Regions from separate parts of the Clostridioides sp. LIBA-7602 genome, predicted to be linked through region 1. Evidence: riboswitches for the same ligand, from Rfam matches in the RefSeq annotation. Region 1 holds a riboswitch; each other region holds the start of a gene.
The links. Region 1 has a riboswitch for thiamine pyrophosphate ahead of ACTG45_RS10220 (MTH1187 family thiamine-binding protein). Riboswitches for the same ligand answer to the same signal wherever they lie in the genome.
Positions count from the first base shown of each region.

Region 2: another riboswitch for thiamine pyrophosphate. It lies ahead of thiC (phosphomethylpyrimidine synthase ThiC); the one in region 1 lies ahead of ACTG45_RS10220 (MTH1187 family thiamine-binding protein).
Region 3: another riboswitch for thiamine pyrophosphate. It lies ahead of thiD (bifunctional hydroxymethylpyrimidine kinase/phosphomethylpyrimidine kinase); the one in region 1 lies ahead of ACTG45_RS10220 (MTH1187 family thiamine-binding protein).

Region 1 covers NZ_CP196991.1:2,140,981-2,146,523, forward strand. Annotated here, with positions in the region: gene ACTG45_RS10210 (ABC transporter substrate-binding protein) at 1-394, opposite strand, end outside; gene ACTG45_RS10215 (ABC transporter permease) at 416-1,186, opposite strand; gene ACTG45_RS10220 (MTH1187 family thiamine-binding protein) at 1,161-1,451, opposite strand; TPP riboswitch at 1,585-1,684, opposite strand; cyclic di-GMP riboswitch class I at 2,137-2,226, shown strand; gene ACTG45_RS10225 (hypothetical protein) at 2,279-2,455, shown strand; gene ACTG45_RS10230 (winged helix-turn-helix transcriptional regulator) at 2,570-2,926, opposite strand; gene ACTG45_RS10235 (NUDIX hydrolase) at 3,390-4,001, shown strand; gene ACTG45_RS10240 (DUF3784 domain-containing protein) at 4,319-4,657, shown strand; gene miaB (tRNA (N6-isopentenyl adenosine(37)-C2)-methylthiotransferase MiaB) at 4,949-5,543, opposite strand, start outside.
Region 2 covers NZ_CP196991.1:1,865,458-1,871,000, forward strand. Annotated here, with positions in the region: gene recQ (DNA helicase RecQ) at 1-1,673, shown strand, start outside; TPP riboswitch at 1,762-1,873, shown strand; gene thiC (phosphomethylpyrimidine synthase ThiC) at 2,014-3,315, shown strand; gene thiS (sulfur carrier protein ThiS) at 3,360-3,554, shown strand; gene thiF (sulfur carrier protein ThiS adenylyltransferase ThiF) at 3,547-4,350, shown strand; gene ACTG45_RS08920 (thiazole synthase) at 4,413-5,183, shown strand; gene thiH (2-iminoacetate synthase ThiH) at 5,200-5,543, shown strand, end outside.
Region 3 covers NZ_CP196991.1:1,747,944-1,753,486, reverse strand. Annotated here, with positions in the region: gene ACTG45_RS08385 (GyrI-like domain-containing protein) at 1-198, shown strand, start outside; gene ACTG45_RS08380 (ABC transporter ATP-binding protein) at 202-1,164, shown strand; gene ACTG45_RS08375 (ABC transporter permease) at 1,158-1,907, shown strand; gene ACTG45_RS08370 (PTS sugar transporter subunit IIB) at 1,964-2,266, opposite strand; gene thiE (thiamine phosphate synthase) at 2,404-3,036, opposite strand; gene thiM (hydroxyethylthiazole kinase) at 3,058-3,849, opposite strand; gene thiD (bifunctional hydroxymethylpyrimidine kinase/phosphomethylpyrimidine kinase) at 3,873-4,667, opposite strand; TPP riboswitch at 4,769-4,861, opposite strand; gene ACTG45_RS08350 (GIY-YIG nuclease family protein) at 4,953-5,264, opposite strand.

The DNA.
Region 1 (5,543 bases):
TTGGTGATGCAAACCCAGAAGTATTATGTTGTATAACAGCTGCTACAGCTTTTATTGGAAGTGGGTCTTCACTAGTCTTTGCATAAGTAACTTGTTCTTGATAACTTATACCAAAGTCCGCTTTACCTGTTGCAACTAAAGTCTCAGCTCCACTTTCAGGTGGTTGAACTATTTCCACATCTAGACCTTCTTCTTTATAGTAACCTTTATCAAGTGCTACATATAATCCAGTATGATTTGTATTTGGTGTCCAATCAAGTACCATAGTCACTTTTTTAGAAGAATCATCTTTAGCACTACTTTTATCCTTATCATTATTTGAAGAACATCCAGTTATTGTTGCTAGTGTAAAAACACTTACTAAACCTAATATTCCTAATTTTTTAAAATTCATAATAGCCTCCCTCAAATACATTTAATCTGCTAATCTATGTCTTATAACAATTTTTTTTACTGCTTGTACAACTCCTACAAATATCAAACTAAATATAACTACCAATATAGTAGATGCAAATACTTTATCAAGAGCATATGCACTTTTTGACCTTAGCATATAAACACCAAGACCTTTGGTTCCACCTAACCACTCTGCAACAGTTGCTGCCATTACAGCATATGTTGCAGATATCTTGAGTCCAGAAAAAAATTTATCCATTGCCATAGGAAATTTAAGATGAATAAATGTATTAATTTTATTTGAATTCATAGTCTTAAATAAATTTAAATAATCTTTATCAATATTCTCAATTCCATCTACAAAACTTATTAATATAGGAAAAAAACAAGTAAGCGTTACCATCAATATTTTTGGCATTGTCCCAAAGCCAAACCATATCATAAAAAGTGGAGCTATAATTATTGTAGGTATCATTTGAGTGACCAACATAATAGGATAAAGACATTTTTTTATTATCAACACAAAATCCATCAATACACCAATTATCAATGATATTATAATTGCAACTATAAAACCAAGTATTGCCTCTCCTATAGTAACTACAGCATGCATAGATAAATTTTGAGAGTCTTTAAAAAATACATTAAGTATATCTACTGGTGTGGGTAGTATATACTGTGGGACTTTTAAAACTTCTACCACAGATTGCCAAAGAATAAGTATAAACAAAAATGTTGCTATTGGATATATACTATCTTTAACTTTATCTATGATTTCTAAGTTTTTCATCTATAGTCAAGCCCCCAGCTTTTTCATCTACTCTAGCTACTGTTATAACTCTTTCACATCCAAGGTTAAAAGGGATTTTATGTACTTTCTTCAATAATTCAAAAACTTCATCAAAATCACCTTCAACAGTCGTACTCATTGCACCTATTTCACATTTAAGACCACTTTTTTCAATTTCAGCAATACAAGCATCTACTACTTTATACATTTCTTCTTCACCTTTGTAAGGTCTTAGTGGCATTACTGCTATGTCTGCGATTACCATTTAAATCACTCCTTTAAAAATAATTAATACCTACTAGGTATATTTTGTTTTTTATTAAAATTTTTTACTCCTAAAAAGATAATATAATATTTAAATAAAATAAAAGTCTTATCCACAATAGGATAAGACTTTTTTTCATCTTTACTGGTCTCCCTACACTGGCATTATCCAAACAGGTTCAAAGGGTCGAGATAAAATCTCCTCTCAGCACATTAGCTCCCCGAAATATATTATATCTTTTCTACTTGATTATACTACACTTATCATATTTTAACAAATTTTTTATTCATATTATATATTTTGTCTGTTTTAAAATATATAATACCAAAATAATATTTTAATAATACTTTTTACAAAATTATATGCCTACTATACATACTTATCATAATTTATTAGAGTTTATTAGAGTTTGATTAAATTTTAAAGTTTATATGTAAAAAATATACTGTTATAATGATTTTTTTTATTTTATTAACCATTTAACTTTGTTCAGCTTTATTTTACTGTATTAAATTAATTCAATCTAATTTAATAATAAAAATATATTACTCTAATTTGTCTATATAATATAATTATTTTACCTAATTTATTTTTGAAAAATAAATTATTTTTTTTAATTTTTAAATTTTTTAATATGTATATTGAAAAATAAAACGTTTTCCTATATGATTGTAATTGTAGAATAAAACTAAATAGGCAAAACTAGAGAAATTTAGTGACGCAAAGCTATAGGGACTAAGGCTTATAAAACAAGTTATGTCAGCCAGTTGCCAAAAAGATATTTTCTTTTTGTTTTTATGAAAGTTTTTTAGGGGGATAAATAATATATGTTTATAGATAAAAAGGATAGATGTACGCATATACTAACTGCATATATATGCAGTTCATACGATTACTGCAATTTTATAGATACACAATTAAATGACTTTATACTAGAATATGGAGAGAACGTGGTAGAATCTTGTTTGCATCAAGTGATGGTATTGGTAAGCAGATATAATTAAAGAAATTTTATTTTCTAGAAAACCCTTTTTAGTTTTATCTACGTTTTATAATACATTAAAGAACTAATTAAAATAAGCTTCATTATCTATTTTTCATGAAGTAAACAGTTGAGTTTATCTCATATACTGTTTACCCCAATTACATAATTCTAATAATATCGATTCCAATGATTTACCACGTTTAGTAGACAAATATTCAACTTTTGGAGGAATAGTTGGATAAGAAATTCTTTTAATAAGTCCATCTCTTTCAAGATACTTTAATTCTTGTGACAGTATCTTATGACTTATATGAACAACTTCTTTTTTTAATTGACTGTAACGTATTGGCTCTTGTTTTAAAATATGCCATAAAATAATTGCCCTCCATTTACTTCCTATCACAGTCATAATAAAACAAATTGAACAATTAAAATCTTTTTGTCTTTCTTCAATAGTTGGAAATTCTTCAAAATTATTATCTATATTCATTCTAACCCTCCTTTTAAAAGGGTAAATAAATAACTAAAAAATGTATTCCTGTTTAACATACTAATTCGTAATATAATCTTGATTGTAGTATAGAGATTTACATAATAACAATAAAACGCAAAGGCAAGATGTTAGTAAAAGTAATTATTTCAGATAATAAGCCAGTTGAAGTAAAAATAATTGGAAAAGCTATAATTGCATTCTCAACAAACATAGAAGTTGAATCATAGGCTTCTTCTAAGTAACATTCCGAACTTTTTAATTCTAATTAATACTAATTTAATAACAAACTAATTTATATACAATCAAATTAATTTTTTTATTATTTGTTAATATATATTTATCATTATATTATATAATAATATAGATAGTTACTATATCTTAAATTAGATAAATCATAATTATATATTATTGTTAAAACTCAATTATATAATTTTTAATAATATTATTTTAGGAGGAAAAAATGATAAACGATATTAAAAACAAGTTCAAAGATTACAAACCATATATAAACGGATATAAAAATATGAAAAGAGCATCTGTTTTAATTCCAATAGTAGAGATAAATAACATACACCATATATTATTTGAAGTTCGCTCAAAGAATTTAAAGCATCAACCTAACGAGATTTCTTTTCCAGGTGGCAAAATAGAATCCAACGAAACTCCATATGATGCTGCTGTCAGAGAAACTTGTGAAGAACTAGGCACTTTTAGTGACAATATAGAAATCATAGCAAGTCTTGACCTACTTATAACACCTGTAAAATTTATAATACATCCTTATTTAGGATATATAAAAAACATTAATAATTTAAACATAAATAAGGATGAAGTTGACCATACTTTTTTGGTACCTATAAAATATCTTTTAGAAAATCCTCCAAATACTTATAATAATACTGTAAAAGTTTTTCCTGATGAAAATCTACCTTATGGATCAATTCCAAATCAAAAAGATTATAAATTTGAAAGCGGGAGTTATCCTATTCTATTCTATAAATATAAAGATTATGTAATCTGGGGTATGACAGCAAAAATACTAGAAAATTTTTTGAACTTCTTATCAGAATAATATTTGTAAACAAACATTAAAATTTTTAGATAATAAGTTTTAAATTTTTCTAAATTTAAAATGTTATAATTATAGGAAATATAGAAAGTTATATTTTATAATGTTTTTTCTACTTGATTATTGTTAAATTATTATTACATAATATTCAATACAATTTCAAGGTAAATACTAAGTATTATTATCACACTATAGATAAACTATAGCATAATAATATATCTAATAAGGCTAAGATATGAAATAAATGATTTTAATGTATGTTTATGGTAAAATATAATAAATTAGTAAACTGTAAGTTAAAGTATATGGAGGTGCTTATAATGTTTGCAGTAGGATTCATAGTTATATCGGCAATTGCCTCTTTCATCTTAAGTATATTATTATTTAATGGAAAAGCCAGTATACTACTGGCAGGTTATAATACTATGAGCGATAAAGAAAAAGCTCGATATGATAAAAAAAAATTATGTAGGAGTTCTAGTATTGTTATTTTTATTGTATCTATAATGTTATTTATTATGGCGTTTTTTGGTTATAGAGTAGAAAGCGGACAAATGGATGAAAAAAACATGCTTCCATTTGCTGTGATATTTATAATAGTTATACTTGCTAGTGTGCTTTTCAATATCTATTATTCTAATAAGAAATGTAAAAAATAATGATTAGCAATTTGAGCAGTTAGTCATGAAAGATTAACTGCTTTTTATATCTATTATATAATACTTTAGTATATACTAAAGTAATACTAAATATGGTTATATAAAACTTATCAAAATAAAATAAAAATAGATGTACAATGAATTTACATCGTATATCAAATGTATATCAAATTTATTTATAATAAAAACTGAAATTAACATCTATGATATATGTTTTTAAAATTTGATATATTTTGTTTTATAGTACATCTATTTTAATTGGTTTACATAATTTTATTATTTTATACAGTATTAATTATTTACTAGTACACCATTTAATGAAAAGGTTCTAGGTTCAGTGATTTTAACCATAACTAATTTTCCAATTAAATCATCACTTCCACCTTCAAAATTTACAAGTTTATTTTGTCTAGTTCTACCAGCAAATTTATTTTCATTATTCTTACTTCTTCCTTCAACTAAAACTTCAACTATTCTATTTTTATATCCATTATTTATATCTGCTGAAATCCTATTTACAGCTTCTAATACTCTATTAAATCTTTCATGTTTTATTTCTTCTGGTATTTGATTTTCCATTTTAGCAGCAGGAGTTCCCTGTCTTTTGGAATAAATAAATGTAAAAGCTGAATCATATTTAACTTTTTCAATTACATCTAAAGTATCCAGTAAATCTTCTTCTGTTTCTCCTGGAAAACCTATCATTAAATCTGTTGAAAACGCAATGTCTGGTACTTCTTTTTTAGCCTTTTCTATTATTTCTAAATAATATTCCTTCGTATAATGTCTATTCATTTTTTTCAAAAGACTACTACTTCCACATTGTATTGGTAAGTGTAAAAATTCGCATACCTTATCGCAATCTCTAATTGCATATATTACTTCA
Region 2 (5,543 bases), 280 kb from region 1:
ATCAAGAAGACTTTATAAACGATGATGTAGATATAATGATAGCAACGAACGCATTTGGAATGGGTATTGACAAACCTAATATAAGATGGGTTATACACTACAACATGCCCCAAAGTATAGAAAACTATTATCAAGAAATAGGTAGAGCTGGTAGAGATGGAGAAAAAAGTGAATGTGTGCTTTTATTTTCTCCAGGAGATGTACATATACAAAAATATTTAATCGATATTGGAGTTGAGAATCCTGAAAGAAAATTGTTTCAACATAAGAAGCTTCAATATATGATTGACTTGGTTTACAGTAATTCATGTTATAGAAGGACAATATTGAATTACTTTGGAGAAAACTATATAGAAGATTGTAATAATTGTAGTAACTGTTTAGTAGAAGGTGAAATAGTAGATAAGACTATAGATGCTCAAAAAGTCATTTCATGTGTAGCTAGAATGAAAAGAAGTTATGGCGTTACTACTATTGTAGATGTACTTAGAGGTTCTAAAAATAAAAAGATTTTACAACTTGGACTAAACACCTTATCTACATATAATATTATGAGAGATTATTCAAGTGAAGATTTAAAGAACTTTATAAATACATTGGTTTCTCATGGTTTCTTGGATTTGGTTGAGACTTTAGGTAATGGAAATAGAGGAAGTTTTCCAACAATAAGATTGAATGATATGTCTATGAAAGTTTTAAAAGGTCAAGTGAAAGTAGAATTTAAAGAAATTGTGATTACAAAATCATTAGAGGTAGAAGATGAGTTATATAGTGTATTAAGAGAGCTTAGACACTCAATTGCAAGTGAAGAAAGAATAGCTCCATATATGGTATTTGGAGATGGGACACTTAGGGCTATGTCTAGTAGTTATCCAGTTAATAAAGAAGAAATGTTAGATATATCTGGAGTAGGGGAAATTAAGTATCAAAAATATGGTAGAGACTTTGAAACAGCAATTAAAGAATATGTCGAAAAAAATAATATAACTAAACAATATAAAGAAAAAAATGTCGATTTAGAGAGTGTTAATAGTGAATTCTTTGAGGTTAATTCAGATAATGCTCTATATGAAAAACTATTAAGCATTAGAGAAGAATATGCAACAAAAGAAAAATTACCTCCATATATGGTTTTATCCAATAAGGCTTTGAAAGAAATAAGTGGAAGATATCCGCTTGATGAAGAGCAACTGAAAGATATTTCAGGTATAGGTGGGGTAAAAATTGAAAAGTATGGAGCTAGTATTTTAGATGAAGTCAAACAATATGTAAAAGAAAATGATATTAATGTTATTTGGGATAAAAAGGGTAAAAGGAAGCTAATACTAGATGGAGAAAGTAGAAAAAATAATGAAATAGCATTAGATTTATTAAATCAAGGAAAGGATATACAAAGTATTAGTCAAGAAATAGAGGTTTCATTATCAACCATCATTGGATATGTACATGATTATGTAAAGGATGGAAATAGTATAACATTTGAATTAGAATTAGAAAATTTCTATGATGAAGATGAAAAGAAAATGATTTTAGAAGTTTGTGAAAAAGTGGGATATGATAATTTAAATAATATAAAAAGAAAACTTCCAGATTCAATAAAGTATGAAAAAATAAGAGCTGTGATGCTTGATTCTTATCTTAAAAATTTAAAAAATGATATTATGTCAGAGTAATTTTTAACATATTCAAAAATAAAATTTGTATTATTGTGTTGAACTAATATTTTTGCTGTGTTATACTGAATTTGTAAAAATAATGAAAAATTAGAGCTAGGGGCGCTAGAATTGGCTAGCTGAGAGATAAAGCCGTAACTTACAAACCCTAATAACCTGATCAAGATAATGCTTGCGAAGGGAAGCTTTTAATATAATTTTGTTACATAAATAGACAAATTATTTAATTTTAGGGAAAATTTGTCTAAGTGTATATATGATTATAAGAGTGCTTTCCAAACAAGGAAAAGCACTTTTTTTATTTTCAAAAACTATAACTTTAATCTTGGAGGATTGTAATATGAATTATACAACACAAATGGATGCTGCTAGAAAAGGCATAATAACTAAAGAAATGGAAATCGTTTCTCAAAAAGAGCAAGTAGATGTGAATGAATTAAGAGAATTAATAGCAAATGGACAAGTTGTTATACCTGCTAATAAAAATCATAAATCTTTAAGTGCAGAAGGTGTAGGTAAAAATTTAAGAACAAAAATAAATGTAAATCTAGGAATTTCAAGAGATTGTAAGGATATAGAAAAAGAACTTGAAAAAGTTAGAGTAGCAATAGACATGAAAGCTGAAGCTATAATGGATTTGAGTAACTATGGTAAAACTAGAGAATTTAGAGAAAAAGTGGTTGAAATGTCACCTGCAATGATAGGTTCAGTACCTATGTACGATGCAGTGGGATATTTAGAGAAAGAATTAAAAGATATAACAGAAGAAGAGTTTTTAAATGTAATAAAACAGCATGCGATTGATGGAGTTGACTTTATTACTATACATGCAGGTCTTACAAGAAATGTTTGCCAAAAGATAAAAAATCATGAAAGATTAACTCATATAGTATCTCGTGGTGGTTCTCTGTTATTTGCATGGATGGAATTGAATAATAAGGAAAATCCTATTTACACTAATTTTGATAAAATATTGGATATATGCGAGGAATACGATGTTACATTGAGTTTAGGAGATGCTTGTAGACCTGGTTGTATAAAAGATTCTACTGATGGTGTTCAAATTCAAGAACTTGTAGTATTAGGTGAACTTACTAAGAGAGCATGGGAAAGAAATGTACAAGTAATGATAGAAGGACCTGGTCACATGGCTATTGATGAGATAGAAGCAAATGTAGTATTAGAAAAGAGATTGTGTCATGGAGCACCTTTTTATGTTCTTGGACCATTAGTTACAGATATAGCACCAGGTTATGACCATATAACAAGTGCAATAGGAGGAGCTTTAGCATGTGCTAAAGGAGTAGACTTTTTATGTTATGTAACTCCAGCAGAACACTTGAGATTACCTAATTTAGATGACATGAAAGAAGGCATAATAGCTGCAAAAATAGCTGCTCATGCAGGAGATATAGCTAAAAATGTTAAAGGTGCTCGTGAATGGGATAATAAGATGAGTAAGGCTAGAGCTGATTTAGACTGGTGTGAGATGTTTAGACTTGCAATAGATCCTGAAAAAGCCAAGAGATATAGAGATGAATCAACTCCTACTCATGAAGATAGCTGTACTATGTGTGGAAAAATGTGTTCAATGAGAACGGTTAAGAAAATATTAAACAATGAGGAGCTTAATTTAATATAATTTATGACTAGAATAAAATAAATTTAAAAAGAGGAGGTGATTTAGTGAAGGTTAATGGGAAGGACATTGAATTTAAAGAAAAATTAACTATAGTAGATTTATTAAATAAATATAATTTAAAAAATGATAGAGTTGTAGTCGAGGTAAATCTAGAAATAATTGAAGAATCTAACTACAGTACATATGTATTAAAAGATGAAGATATTATAGAACTTATTAGCTTTATTGGAGGTGGTTAAAATAAAAATATTTGTAAATGAATTATTAACAGATGTTGAAGAAAATACAACTGCCTACAAAGTTAGAGATAGTTACAATCATAAATGTGACGTATTAGTGTTAAATGGATATCCAATTAAAACAGATATTCCCCTTTGTGAGAACGATAAATTAACACTTATACAAAAGGGAGTCAAGCCATCATTTGATGAGTTGGAAAGCTTGTTGATTGCTAGACATACTCCTAATACACATAATAAGTTAAAAAAAGGGAAGGTTGCTATATTGGGGTTAGGGGGACTTGGTTCCAATATAGCTATCTCTTTAGCAAGAATTGGAGTGGGGGAACTTTTACTTATAGACTATGATGTTGTAGAACCGTCTAATTTAAATAGACAGCAGTATTTTATTGATGATATTGGAAAACTAAAAACTGATGCTATGATAGAAAATATAAAAAAAATAAATCCTTTTATTAAATTAAGTAAACGAGATATTTTTTTAAACAAACATAATATGGATGCTATTAAAGATTCGGATTTGATAATTGAAGCATTTGATGATGCTTCATGTAAGGCACAGGTTTGTAACTATGTATTAATCAATTTAAAAGATAAATATCTAATAGCATCATCAGGTATGGCAGGATACTATGATTCAAATATAATAACTACTAAGAAGATAAAAGACAAGTTTTATATATGTGGGGATTTTGTAAACGAAGCTAAAATTGGTGAAGGTCTTATGGCTCCAAGAGTCGCTATCTGTGCAAACCACATGGCAAACTTGGCAACACAAATACTTATAGATATGTAAATACTAAAAATAAACATAAAAAAGATTGAATATTAAAAAAATTGCACATGGAGGGAAATAATATGGATAAATTGGTACTTGGTGGACATGAATTCAGTAGCAGATTATTGGTTGGAACAGGTAAATATGGTTCAAATAATATATTGCCTGAGGTAATAAAAGAAAGTGGAAGTGAAATAATAACGATGGCACTTAGAAGAGTAGATTTAGATAACAAACAAGAAAATATATTGACATATATTCCAAAAGAAATGACAATACTTCCAAATACATCAGGAGCTACTAATGCAGAGGAAGCAGTAAGAATAGCTAGAATATCTAGAAAAATGGGATGTGGAGATTTTATAAAAATAGAAGTAATATCGGATACTAGATATTTACTTCCTGATAATGAAGAAACTATAAAAGCTACAAAAATACTTGCTGACGAAGGTTTTATAGTTCTTCCATATATGACACCAGACCTTTATGCTGGAAGAAGACTTATAGAAGCAAATGCAGCAGCAGTTATGCCTCTTGGAGCTCCAATTGGTTCAAATAGAGGTCTTCAAATGAAAGAAATGATAAGAATAATGATAGATGAATTAGACATACCAATAATAGTCGATGCGGGTATTGGGAAACCATCTCAAGCTATGGAAGCTATGGAAATGGGAGCTGATGCTGTACTCGTTAACACTGCAATAGCTTCAGCAGGAAATCCTGTGCAGATGGCTAGGGCATTCAAACTGGCTGTAGAAGGTGGAAGAGAAGCATATCTCGCAAAAACAGGAAGTGTATCAGAATTTGCAAACGCATCTTCTCCTTTAACAGGTTTTTTAGGCAATTTATAGAAAGTGGTGATTGGTGATGAGTTTTTATGATGTAATAGAAAAATATAGAGATTTTGATTTTGATGGATATTTAAATAATGTTACAGATAATGATGTTTTAAGAAGTTTATCAAAGGACAAGCTTGAAGATTTTGATATATTAAATTTGCTTTCTAAAACTGCTGTAAAACATTTAGAAGCCATGGCACAGAAAGCACATAAATTAAGCGTTCAATATTTTGGAAAAACAGTATGTTTATATACGCCAATGTATATAGCAAATTATTGTGTCAATCAATGTGTTTACTGTAGCTATAATATAAAAAGTGGAATAAAAAGAAAAAAATTAACAATGGATGAAATTAGACAAGAGGGAAATGT
Region 3 (5,543 bases), 390 kb from region 1:
TTGTTTTTCACTCACATAGGCTCATATAGTACTTTACCTAAAACGTACGAAATGATATTTAAATACATTCATGAAAATAATATAGAAATACAAACTCCTTGGAGAGAAGTATTCATTAAAGGGCCAGGTATGCTGATAAAAGGAAATCCAGATAAATATATTACAGAAATCATATTTCCACTTAAAGAGGAGGAATAACATATGATAGCAATTAAAATAGATAATTTAGTAAAAGAGTATAAAAATGGTGTGAAAGCTTTAAATGGTCTAAGTTTTAATGTAAATGCTGGAGAGATTTTTTCTTTACTTGGTCCTAATGGAGCTGGTAAATCTTCTCTTATCAACATTTTGACCACCTTTTATAAACCTACATCTGGAAATGTAACAGTCTTTGGAAAAGATTTAGTAGATAATCCTTCTTGGATACGTACTCAGATTGCTTGTGTAGCACAACAAGTCTCTATTGATGAACACCTGTCTCTTATGGAAAATATGGTATTTCAAAGCAAGATGTATAAAGTAGAACCACAAATTGCAAAACAAAGAATAGAGTCTTTAATTGATAAATTTGAGTTATCTAACTACTTAAAATATCCCACTTCATCATATTCTGGTGGAGTGAAGCGTAGATTAGACATAGCTATGAATATGGTATCATCTCCTAAAATTCTATTTCTGGATGAACCAACTGTTGGTATGGATGTAGATTCAAGAAAATCTATGTGGGATATGTTATTAAAAATTAGAGATGAGTATGGCACAACTATATTTCTAACTACTCATTATCTTGAAGAAGCTGAACAATTGAGTGATAACATTTGTATTATGAAAAATGGAAAAGATTTGGCACATGGAACGCCATCCAGTTTACGTGGCTATATCAGACAAAATATACTTCGTATAGCTTTTCATGATATCAAAGATATAAAAAAATATAAAGATGAAATTAAAAATATTGGATTAGCCAAGTTTATGAGTATAAGAGAGAATTCAATTTTTATAAGTGTACAGGATAGTAGAGTTGCTTTTACTTTAATAAATAAGTGGCTTTTAGAACATGACATAAAATTTGATGCAATAGAAATTGTAGAGCCAAGTCTTGAAGATGTTTTTTTAGCATTAACAAGTTCTAAAAAAGGCTTAAAGGAGGAATGGGAATGTTAAATATCTTATGGCGTAGTATGAAATGGCGTTTTAAAAATCCAATCTCGTTTATAGTTACTATATTACAACCTTTTCTTTGGCTTGTACTTTATAGCTCTATTGCAAATCAAACTATGAGTAATATGAATATTAGTAATTATACCGCTTTTATACTACCAGGTATTATTATTCTAGTTATATTTTCCTCATGTAGTAGTGGTGGTATCATCAACTTCATAATGAAGAATAGTGGAAGTTTCTATAGGGTTTTAATTGCACCTATTAGTAGATATTCAATTGTTTTTGGTCAATTACTAGAAGCTATCTTAGTTTCCTTCTTAGAAGTAACTATTTTATGTGTAGTAAGTATATTCTTCTCAGTAAGGATAGAATCTGGCATTGGAGGAATTATGCTTATGATAATACTAATATTTATGACTGCATTTTTTTTATCAAGTCTAGCTTATTCTATAAGTCTATTATTGCCAAATGAAATAATTTATGAAACAATTATGACTGCAATTGTACTTCCTATTTTCTTTTTAAGTTCAGCTCTTTTCCCTATAGAAAATTTATCTGGAGGATTAAAAATAGCTGTTATGCTCAATCCATTTACCCATGTTATTAATGCTTTACGTAGCTTAATATTTGGCGAGGCTATTCTTATTGGAGATATATTACCTGTTATCCTGTTATTTTTAATATTATGTTGTGCAAGTTTTTCACTTGCTATGTGGAGACTAAAAAAGGAAATGGTAAGTTAAATTATAAAATTATAATAAAAAGTGAACTCTATATAATAGAGTTCACTATAGATGATTTATTTTAATATTTCTAAGACTGAATTTAATACAGCATGACCATTACAAGTACCATAGTTTACCATATCTATTATAGATACTGGAGCTCTATCTCCAACTATAGATTTTACATCATCAAACATAAATCTAAGCTGTGGTCCAAGAAGTAAAATATCAAAATTATCAAGTTCCGATTTTATATCGCCTTCTCCGACTGCCCATATTTTACAATCTATATTTCTTTTTTTTGCATCTTTCTCCATTTTATTTACCAATAAAGTAGAAGACATACCTCCAACACACACTAACAATATCCTAATCATTAATAACTCCTTTTTAATCAAATCTACATATCCCTTGATTAAAAAGTATATGTAGAAAAGTTTGTCATTTATAACTTTTTAAATTCACTCTTAAATTATATCAAATTTTTCCATTTTTTTCACTACTAGAACTAATTTTATATTTTTAATGTCCACTTTTCCACTTCTTTAGATATATTTTCGGATTTTAATATAGCAGATATTATAGCATACCCATCGCTATTTAAGCTCTTAAGTTTATCTATATTATCCAATTTTATGCCTCCAATTAATACAAATGGTATATCTACTTTTTCTTTAATTACTTTGACAGTTTCAAATGAAGCAGATTTTGCATCTAATTTAGTAGATGTTGTAAATAGAGACCCTATACCTAAATAATCTGCACCATCATTTTTTGCACAGATAGCTTCTTCTAAAGTTCTTGCTGACACTCCTAGTATCTTATCATTTCCTATAAGCTTTCTAACTTCTCTCGCATCAATATCACTTTGACCTACATGTACTCCATCTGCATCGCAGATAAGTGCTATATCAACTCTATCATTAACTATAAACTTAATACCATATCTTCTAGTTATTTCTCTAAGCTTCATAGCCTTTTTTAAAAACGCTCTTCCAGAAGCATTTTTTTCTCTAAGTTGTACAGTTGTGATTCCAGAAGTTATTGCATCTTCAATACACTTATAGAAATCTCTACCTTCAAGCATTTCAGAGTCAGTTACTAAATATAATTTTAAGTCTTTTTTTAAGTTTTCTTTATCTATCATTTTAAGTCTCCTCTTAAACCTTTATTCATTTAAAAATTCAATATTAGAATTTTTACTTAAAGTATCTATATCCATTTTATAAATAGTATTCATAAGATTTTCTTTAAATGTTCCTATTGGTGGATTGTTTAGATTTGCCAGCTCTCCACTTAAAGACATTGTAAGAACACCCATTGTAGCTGCTTTTAATGTATTCTCAGTGATAGCCATGAAACTTGCAATTAAACTTGCAGTCATACATCCAGTTCCTGTAACTCCTTTTAATTTATCAGTTCCATTATTTATTTTATATGTATTTTTACTATCAGTTATTATATCTGTTTTTCCAGTTGCTACTACTATACATTCAAGTTTTTCAGAAACTTTTTTTATTATATCAGTAGAATCTTCTTCATAGTCAAATGAATCTACACCTTTTCCCCTTACATCAAAACCACCTATAAACTTTATTTCTGCCATATTACCTTTAACTACATTAAATTTGACTTCATTTAAAAGTTTGTTTGTTAGTTCTGCTCTAGCTTTACTTGCAAATACTCCCACTGGGTCTAATATAACAGGTTTATTATACTTATTTGCTGCTTTTCCTGCTAATAAAAATAAATCTAACATATTTGAATTCATCGTTCCTATATTTATTACTACAGAATTTGCTATACTTACCATTTCTTCTACTTCCTCATATGAGAAGCTCATAAGAGGACTTGCTCCTATAGCTAAAGTTACATTGGCACAGTCATTTATAGTTACATTATTAGTATAATGAATTACCAATGGATTTGATTCTTTTACATCTTTAATTAAATTATACATAGCCTACCTCCAACAATTTTTTATTATTCAAATTTATAAAAATGATGCACTGGTCCTACTCCATGACCTATATCAAAACTATTTTTTATTGCTTCTGTTATATAGAGTTTACTTAAATTTACTGCTTCTGTTATTTCATAACCTAATGCCAAATAGGATGTTATTGCAGAAGATAATGTACATCCTGTTCCATGTGTATTTTTTTTATCAATTCTTTCACTTTTATAAACTTTAAACATATTTTTACCAACTAAAATATCTACTGCTTCTCCATCTAAATGCCCCCCTTTCATAAGGACAAATTTAGGACCAAGTTGTAGTATTTCTTTTCCTACTCTATTCATATCATCTATATTATTTATTTTTATTCCTGTGATTTCTTCTGCCTCTGGGATGTTTGGTGTAATTATGTATGCAAGTGGCATCAAGTATTTAATTAGATTTTCTTTTGCTTCTGGCTTTAATAAATAATATCCACTTTTAGATATCATTACAGGGTCTACTACCAAATATTTTGGATTGTATTTCTTTATATTTTCAACTATTTCAAGTATAATCTCAGGACTTGAAACCATTCCTATTTTTACAGCTTTTGGAGGTATATCTTCAAATACTGCCTCTATCTGTTTTTTTATTATTTCCTTACTTAAATCTTCTACTGCAAAAACTCCTTGAGTATTTTGTGCTGTTATAGCTGTTATTACACTCATACCATAAGTACCAATTGCACTAAAAGTCTTCAAATCAGCTTGAATTCCAGCTCCTCCAGATGAATCTGACCCAGCGATTGTAAGTGTTGGTATTTTATAATTACTCATTTATTCCCTCCTAAAGTTTAATTTAAATAACTTAATTAAAAAAGCTATACCTACAATAGGTATAGCTTAGAAATCGCATATATCATAAATAATATACACTTAAGTTTTATACTAAGCTTTCCTACGCTGGTATTATCCAGATCAGGTGTAAGGGTCGGTATTCCTCTCAGCTCTTGGCTCCCCTAGCTATTTTAATTTATTATATTTATAACTTCATTATATTACAATAGTATTTATTGTCAAGTTTTACATCATATACACTTATTATAATGTTAATGCTAATATTTATGTTAATTGTTCTATTTCTTTTCCAACAATATAAGCATCTTTATTATCAATTAAATCTATAAGTGTCTCTGGTTTTTTTATTATAGATAATTTTTTGTTTCTAGTTAATTTCTTTATATAACATTCCAATTTCATTGCATTACTTTTTGTATTGGTTACAAAATAAACTTCTAGTTTTTTAAATCCCTTTGCCCTTGTATATTTTGAATTAATTCCCAACTTATGTTCATTCATTCTTCTAACTATATTACTAGTATATCCAGTATATAGAGAACCATCTTTACATCTTATAATATATGTAAAATACATCTCAAATCACATCCTTATTAAATATATAAATATTATATTATAGAATTGATAAAAATGGCATGTATTTTGCATATGTAACCTTCTTAGTGTTAGTTCTAATGTAGATGTATAAAATCCATTCTATATAAGTATAACGCTAAAATTTGACACAATAATAACGTTTTTATTTTTATAATAAAAAATTCACAAATTATAAAAAATAAAATTTTCAAAAAAATTATAATTTTCAAAAAAATAAATTGACACGTATAAAAAAATTGTGATACCCTAATAAAAAGG